2 regions of the Psychrobacillus sp. FSL H8-0510 genome follow, and region 1 is predicted to be linked to the other one. Evidence: a T-box and tRNA genes for the amino acid it is inferred to sense, from the RefSeq annotation. Region 1 holds a T-box; the other holds one or more tRNA genes.
The links. A T-box is a leader RNA that pairs with one kind of tRNA and senses whether it is charged. The one in region 1 lies ahead of ileS (isoleucine--tRNA ligase), so its partner is inferred to be a tRNA-Ile.

Region 1 (3,184 bases):
ATAAAATACCGGAATTGGAACTCCCCATACACGTTGTCGAGAAATACACCAGTCTCCACGATCACGAATCATGTTAAATAGACGAGTCTCTCCCCATGCAGGAGTAAATTTTGTATCTCGAATTGCTTGTAGTAATTCATCTCTAAATGCCTCAATTGAAGCAAACCATTGAGCAGTAGCACGATAAATAACTGGTTTTTTTGTACGCCAGTCATGTGGATATGAATGCGTAAAGAATGTAAGTTTCTCAAGTGCACCAGCAGCTTCTAGAGCTTCTGTAATTGCTTTGTTAGCTGTATCATAAAATAACCCTTCAAAACCTGGTGCTTCAGCAGTCATAACACCGCGGTCATCCACTGGACAAAGGACATCTAATCCATAAGCTTTACCAACATAAAAGTCATCTTCCCCGTGACCAGGTGCTGTATGAACACAACCAGTACCAGATTCAGTTGTTACATGCTCCCCAAGAATGATAAGAGAATCACGATCGTATAATGGATGTTTTGCAACTAATCGATCCATTTCTTGACCTAATAGTGTACGCTCTACTGTGTATTCTTCCCAGCCTAATTCTTCTGCAACAGCTTTTACTAAATCTAATGCAACAACAAACTTAGAACCATTCGTTTCGACAACTGCATACTCCACTTTTGGATGTAAAGAAATAGCTAAGTTCGCAGGAATAGTCCAAGGTGTTGTAGTCCAAATGATAAACTTTGTTCCTTCTTCAAGAACTCCTTTACCTTCCGTTACCTTAAAGCTTACATAGATAGATGGTGATTTTTTATCTTGGTATTCAATTTCAGCTTCTGCTAATGCTGATTCACTAGAAGGTGACCAGTAAACAGGCTTTAATCCTTTATAAATGTATCCTTTTTTAGCCATCGCACCGAATACTTCGATTTGACGTGATTCAAAATCAGGAGTCAATGTAACATATGGATTTTCCCAGTCACCACGAACACCCAGACGTTTGAACTGCGAGCGTTGATTATCAATTTGTTGATAAGCATACTCTTCACAAAGCTTTCTAAACTCTGCTAAAGACAGTTCTTTACGTTTCACACCTTTATTTGTTAATGCTTGCTCGATTGGAAGACCATGTGTATCCCAACCTGGAACATATGGTGCGTGGAAACCTGTCATAGACTTATGACGGACAATCATATCTTTCAATACTTTGTTTAATGCGTGACCCATATGAAGATCACCATTTGCGTACGGTGGTCCATCATGCAGTACAAAAAATGGTCGATCTTTAGTATGATCCTGTACTTTTTTATAGATATCCTGCTCTGCCCATTTCGCTTGGATTTCTAACTCTTTCACTGGTAAGTTTCCACGCATTGGGAAAGCTGTCTTAGGCATTAATAACGTATCTTTGTATTCCATCTTATTACCTCCTAATTAGTAAAAACGTAAAAATTGTATTAATCTACACGTAAACAAAAAAACTCCACATCCCAAAAAGGGACGAGGAGTTATGCTCGCGGTACCACCCTACTTGCGATTTCTCAAAAAATCGCCGCTTAGAATGCCATAACGGGGCACTAACCGAAGACACTTACTAAAAAGTTCAGTGCCCTTGCTCCAAAGTGATAATCTAAAGAGTTTATATTCCTGAGCTCTCACCATCCTCAGGTCGCTTTATCAAAAACAAATTTAGACGTCTTTTTCTACGCATATTATATGATATGAAATTATTATAGGTAAAGTATGGCGATGAGTCAAGAAATGTTAATCTTCTGTTATAGATAGTCGATCAATTACTTCTGTATCCACATCATATTGCATTAAATGATTCCAATCATCAGTATTGATCAAGTCTAACTGTGCTTCTACTAACATTTTAAAGCGATTGCGGAAAACTTTTGATTGTTTCTTGAGATCCTCTATTTCCATCGCAATTCTTCTAGCTTTCGTTAAAGCTTCATTAACGATTCGGTCAGCATTTTTCTCTGCCTCTTTCACAATCAGCTTCGCTTCTTTTTGTGAATTGCGACGGACTTCTTCTGCAGCCTCCTGAGCAACGACAATGGATTTATGTAGTGTTTCTTCAATCGAAGTAAAATGACCAACCTGTTCGCTTGATGTTTTAAGCTTTGTTTCTAATTCTTTTTTTTCTTTCGTCAAAATTTCAAGGTCTTTCATTATTTGGTCAAGGAATTCATTTACTTCATCTTCATTGTACCCTCTAAATCCTTTACTAAATTCCTTGTTATGTATATCAAGTGGTGTTAGTGGCATTTTAACATCTCCTTCACTTTACTAAACTTGTATTCTTTCTCCCATTATACATTTCTACGAGATTGAATACATCTATATTTGAAATATTCTTATAAAAATTAATTTTTTAGTTCTAATCTACCTATTTGTAATCGAATTTTATCTTTTTTTGTCCTGCCTTCCATCATGATTAATTTCACTCTTCCATGTCCTCTTATAGAAATGAGATCGAGTTCTTGTAATTCAAGGGATACTTGATCTTTCTCGGACCAGTTCACTTTGACTTTCCCACTTTGAATAAGAGATGCAGACTTTTGACGAGAAATATTAAAAATTGAGGCAATTACAGTGTCTAAACGGAGTGAGCTTACCGTTAAGGTCTCAGTCATCCATTCCTCCTGTTGAACAAAATAGTCTTGTGGATTTCCTACATCATCGATATGAACTTTCACTTTTCCAATAGATGTAAAATTAGCTCGTACATAATCCAGTACCTCTAAAGCTACCACGAACTGAATGGCACCATCTTGTACACGTATATCTCCAAATTTACTACGATCAATCCCTAAGGACATCATCGAACCAAGCACGTCCTTATGTTTTAACGTTACAAATTTAGTAGGGTAATGGACCTCAACTACTCTCATAGAGAAATCAATTTCCGATGGCACATAATAGGAAGGAAACAATAGAACTCTTCTTCTCTCCGCATCCTCTAATGCACCTTCAGCGCTAGAACCAATATCTTCATATTGTCTACGAATCGAGTCTACTATAAATTGCTGCCTAGGATCTAGAAAGTCCGTTAACTTAGGTGCATATCGGTCCTCTACTTCCCGCATCATACTTACAACCTGCTCAATAAAAGGCTGTTCTTCTTTTCTAAAATGTTGCAATACATTTTCCATTATAATATTTCCCTTTCAATTATAGTAAAAAACCCCACGGAAGTGAG
Region 2 (3,184 bases), 1.4 Mb from region 1:
TAGAACCTTTTTGTACGAAACTACTTGCCCCTACTCCATATAAGCCACCATTTGTTCCCTTATACGTATAGACTCTATATTCATCACCTTTTTTTAGTGTGCGTACTTTATTAAGTGATCCATTGGAGCCAACTTTAACTAAATTCGTGTCTGCAAGAATTGTTACTTTACCTATTTGCCCTTGTTTTAACTCTGTTTTTCCCCACATAACTTTGTTTGTAGCTGCGTCTGCTTGCATGTTACCTAAGCTTGTGAAGCCTACCGCTAGTACAAGTATGAGCATAACTTTACTAAATTTTTGAAACAACTATAACCTCTCCCTTCATTGGAAATTATATCATATTTTAAAACCACTATAAATATAACCTTAGGTTCATTATTCATGCGGTATCACTGGTCATTATGTTGTATACATTCTATTGACTGACCTTTCCATACATAGAAAAAGGGAAAGGAATAAAATAAAAGTTAAACATAAAAAAAGGTAACCAATGATTGGTTACCTTTTTTTGAGTATGACCCCTACGGGATTCGAACCCGTGTTACCGCCGTGAAAGGGCGGTGTCTTAACCGCTTGACCAAGGGGCCAATATATGGCGGAGAAGGAGGGATTTGAACCCTCGCGCCGGTTGCCCGACCTACACCCTTAGCAGGGGCGCCTCTTCAGCCACTTGAGTACTTCCCCATATATGGCTCCGAAGGTAGGACTCGAACCTACGACCAATCGATTAACAGTCGATTGCTCTACCACTGAGCTACTTCGGAATAATGGTGGGCCTAAATGGACTCGAACCATCGACCTCACGCTTATCAGGCGTGCGCTCTAACCAGCTGAGCTATAGGCCCATTATTTTGGAGCGGGTGAAGAGAATCGAACTCTCATCATCAGCTTGGAAGGCTGAGGTTTTACCACTAAACTACACCCGCATTAAATGGTGGCTCAGGACGGAATCGAACCGCCGACACAAGGATTTTCAGTCCTTTGCTCTACCGACTGAGCTACTGAGCCTCTTCAATCTTAAAATAAAAGCTAATTGTTTAGGCTATATTTACAATTGATATGTATTAATATTATTAAATAAATGGCGGTCCCGACCGGGATCGAACCGGCGATCTCCTGCGTGACAGGCAGGCATGTTAACCGCTACACCACGGGACCATTTGGTTGCGGGGACAGGATTTGAACCTGCGACCTTCGGGTTATGAGCCCGACGAGCTACCACTGCTCCACCCCGCGACAATAAAATACTTAAGGATTATTATTACTTCCACAAACAATAAGATAAAAATGGAGGAGGAAGAGGGATTCGAACCCCCGCGCGGTATGACCCGCCTGTCGGTTTTCAAGACCGATCCCTTCAGCCGAACTTGGGTATTCCTCCAAGACATTGTTGGTGGACCTTGCAGGACTCGAACCTGCGACCGGACGGTTATGAGCCGTCTGCTCTAACCAACTGAGCTAAAGGTCCTTAAGATGGCGGCAGAGGGAGTCGAACCCACGACCTTTCGGGTATGAACCGAGTGCTCTAGCCAACTGAGCTACACCGCCATGATTTTCAAACTAATTTTATAAATGGTGGAGCCTAGCGGGATCGAACCGCTGACCTCCTGCGTGCAAGGCAGGCGCTCTCCCAGCTGAGCTAAGGCCCCATAAATAATAACTGGTCGGGAAGACAGGATTCGAACCTGCGACCCCTTGGTCCCAAACCAAGTGCTCTACCAAGCTGAGCTACTTCCCGTTATATGGTGCGCTCGGCAGGACTCGAACCTGCAACCTCTTGATTCGTAGTCAAGTGCTCTATCCAATTGAGCTACGAGCGCAATGTTTCAAAAAAGTGGTGCCGAGGACCGGAATCGAACCGGTACGGTAGTCACCTACCGCAGGATTTTAAGTCCTGTGCGTCTGCCAGTTCCGCCACCCCGGCACTTTAGTGAATCTTTGGAGCGGAAGACGAGGTTCGAACTCGCGACCCCCACCTTGGCAAGGTGGTGTTCTACCACTGAACTACTTCCGCTCGGTTATTAAATTAAATGGTGCGGGTGAAGGGAGTCGAACCCCCACGCCTTGCGGCGCTAGATCCTAAGTCTAGTGCGTCTGCCAGTTCCGCCACACCCGCATACATAATTCACTGAAAAAGTGATGAGCCATGTAGGATTCGAACCTACGACCCTCTGATTAAAAGTCAGATGCTCTACCAACTGAGCTAATGGCTCGGAAAATGGTGCCGGAGAAAGGACTTGAACCCTCAACCTACTGATTACAAGTCAGTTGCTCTACCAGTTGAGCTACTCCGGCAGGAGTAAATATATGGTGGAGGATGACGGGCTCGAACCGCCGACCCTCTGCTTGTAAGGCAGATGCTCTCCCAGCTGAGCTAATCCTCCTGGGTAAGTTATGTATTTATTGCAAGCCCAGCGACGTCCTACTCTCACAGGGGGAACCCCCCAACTACCATCGGCGCTGAAGAGCTTAACTTCCGTGTTCGGTATGGGAACGGGTGTGACCTCTTCGCCATCATCACTAGACTTGAATAATTATTGAAAGACAAGTTTTATTATACCAACTCTGTAGAATATTACAAGAGTTATTTTAAAAAAATTTTATTCTTTCAAAACTGGATAAACGACATTGTTACGTTAAACAAATTTGGTTAAGTCCTCGATCGATTAGTATTCGTCAGCTGCACGTGTCGCCACGCTTCCACCCCGAACCTATCTACCTCATCGTCTTTGAGGGATCTTACTTACTTGCGTAATGGGAAATCTCATCTTGAGGGGGGCTTCGTGCTTAGATGCTTTCAGCACTTATCCCGTCCACACATAGCTACCCAGCGATGCTCTTGGCAGAACAACTGGTACACCAGCGGTGTGTCCATCCCGGTCCTCTCGTACTAAGGACAGCTCCTCTCAAATTTCCTACGCCCACGACGGATAGGGACCGAACTGTCTCACGACGTTCTGAACCCAGCTCGCGTACCGCTTTAATGGGCGAACAGCCCAACCCTTGGGACCGACTACAGCCCCAGGATGCGATGAGCCGACATCGAGGTGCCAAACCTCCCCGTCGATGTGGACTCTTGGGGGAGATAAGCCTGTTATCCCCGGGGTAGCTTTTATCCGTTGAGCGATGGCCCTTCCATGCGGAACCACCGGATCACTAAGCCCGTCTTTCGACCCTGCTCGA

Region 2: it encodes a tRNA-Ile, which carries the amino acid that the T-box ahead of ileS (isoleucine--tRNA ligase) is inferred to sense. The anticodon was not compared.

Annotation. Positions count from the first base shown of each region.
Region 1 is NZ_JBBOYZ010000001.1:1,199,487-1,202,670, reverse strand. Features, by position in the region: gene ileS (isoleucine--tRNA ligase) at 1-1,395, opposite strand, end outside; T-box leader at 1,470-1,691, opposite strand; gene MHI40_RS05765 (DivIVA domain-containing protein) at 1,741-2,250, opposite strand; gene MHI40_RS05760 (YlmH family RNA-binding protein) at 2,349-3,137, opposite strand.
Region 2 is NZ_JBBOYZ010000001.1:2,608,535-2,611,718, forward strand. Features, by position in the region: gene MHI40_RS13165 (hypothetical protein) at 1-307, opposite strand, end outside; tRNA gene MHI40_RS13170 (tRNA-Glu) at 517-588, opposite strand; tRNA gene MHI40_RS13175 (tRNA-Ser) at 595-685, opposite strand; tRNA gene MHI40_RS13180 (tRNA-Asn) at 691-765, opposite strand; tRNA gene MHI40_RS13185 (tRNA-Ile) at 770-846, opposite strand; tRNA gene MHI40_RS13190 (tRNA-Gly) at 854-927, opposite strand; tRNA gene MHI40_RS13195 (tRNA-Phe) at 934-1,009, opposite strand; tRNA gene MHI40_RS13200 (tRNA-Asp) at 1,084-1,159, opposite strand; tRNA gene MHI40_RS13205 (tRNA-Met) at 1,163-1,237, opposite strand; tRNA gene MHI40_RS13210 (tRNA-Ser) at 1,290-1,382, opposite strand; tRNA gene MHI40_RS13215 (tRNA-Ile) at 1,393-1,469, opposite strand; tRNA gene MHI40_RS13220 (tRNA-Met) at 1,476-1,549, opposite strand; tRNA gene MHI40_RS13225 (tRNA-Ala) at 1,575-1,650, opposite strand; tRNA gene MHI40_RS13230 (tRNA-Pro) at 1,663-1,739, opposite strand; tRNA gene MHI40_RS13235 (tRNA-Arg) at 1,745-1,821, opposite strand; tRNA gene MHI40_RS13240 (tRNA-Leu) at 1,837-1,925, opposite strand; tRNA gene MHI40_RS13245 (tRNA-Gly) at 1,941-2,015, opposite strand; tRNA gene MHI40_RS13250 (tRNA-Leu) at 2,033-2,117, opposite strand; tRNA gene MHI40_RS13255 (tRNA-Lys) at 2,142-2,214, opposite strand; tRNA gene MHI40_RS13260 (tRNA-Thr) at 2,221-2,296, opposite strand; tRNA gene MHI40_RS13265 (tRNA-Val) at 2,310-2,385, opposite strand; rRNA gene rrf (5S ribosomal RNA) at 2,411-2,526, opposite strand; rRNA gene MHI40_RS13275 (23S ribosomal RNA) at 2,648-3,184, opposite strand, start outside.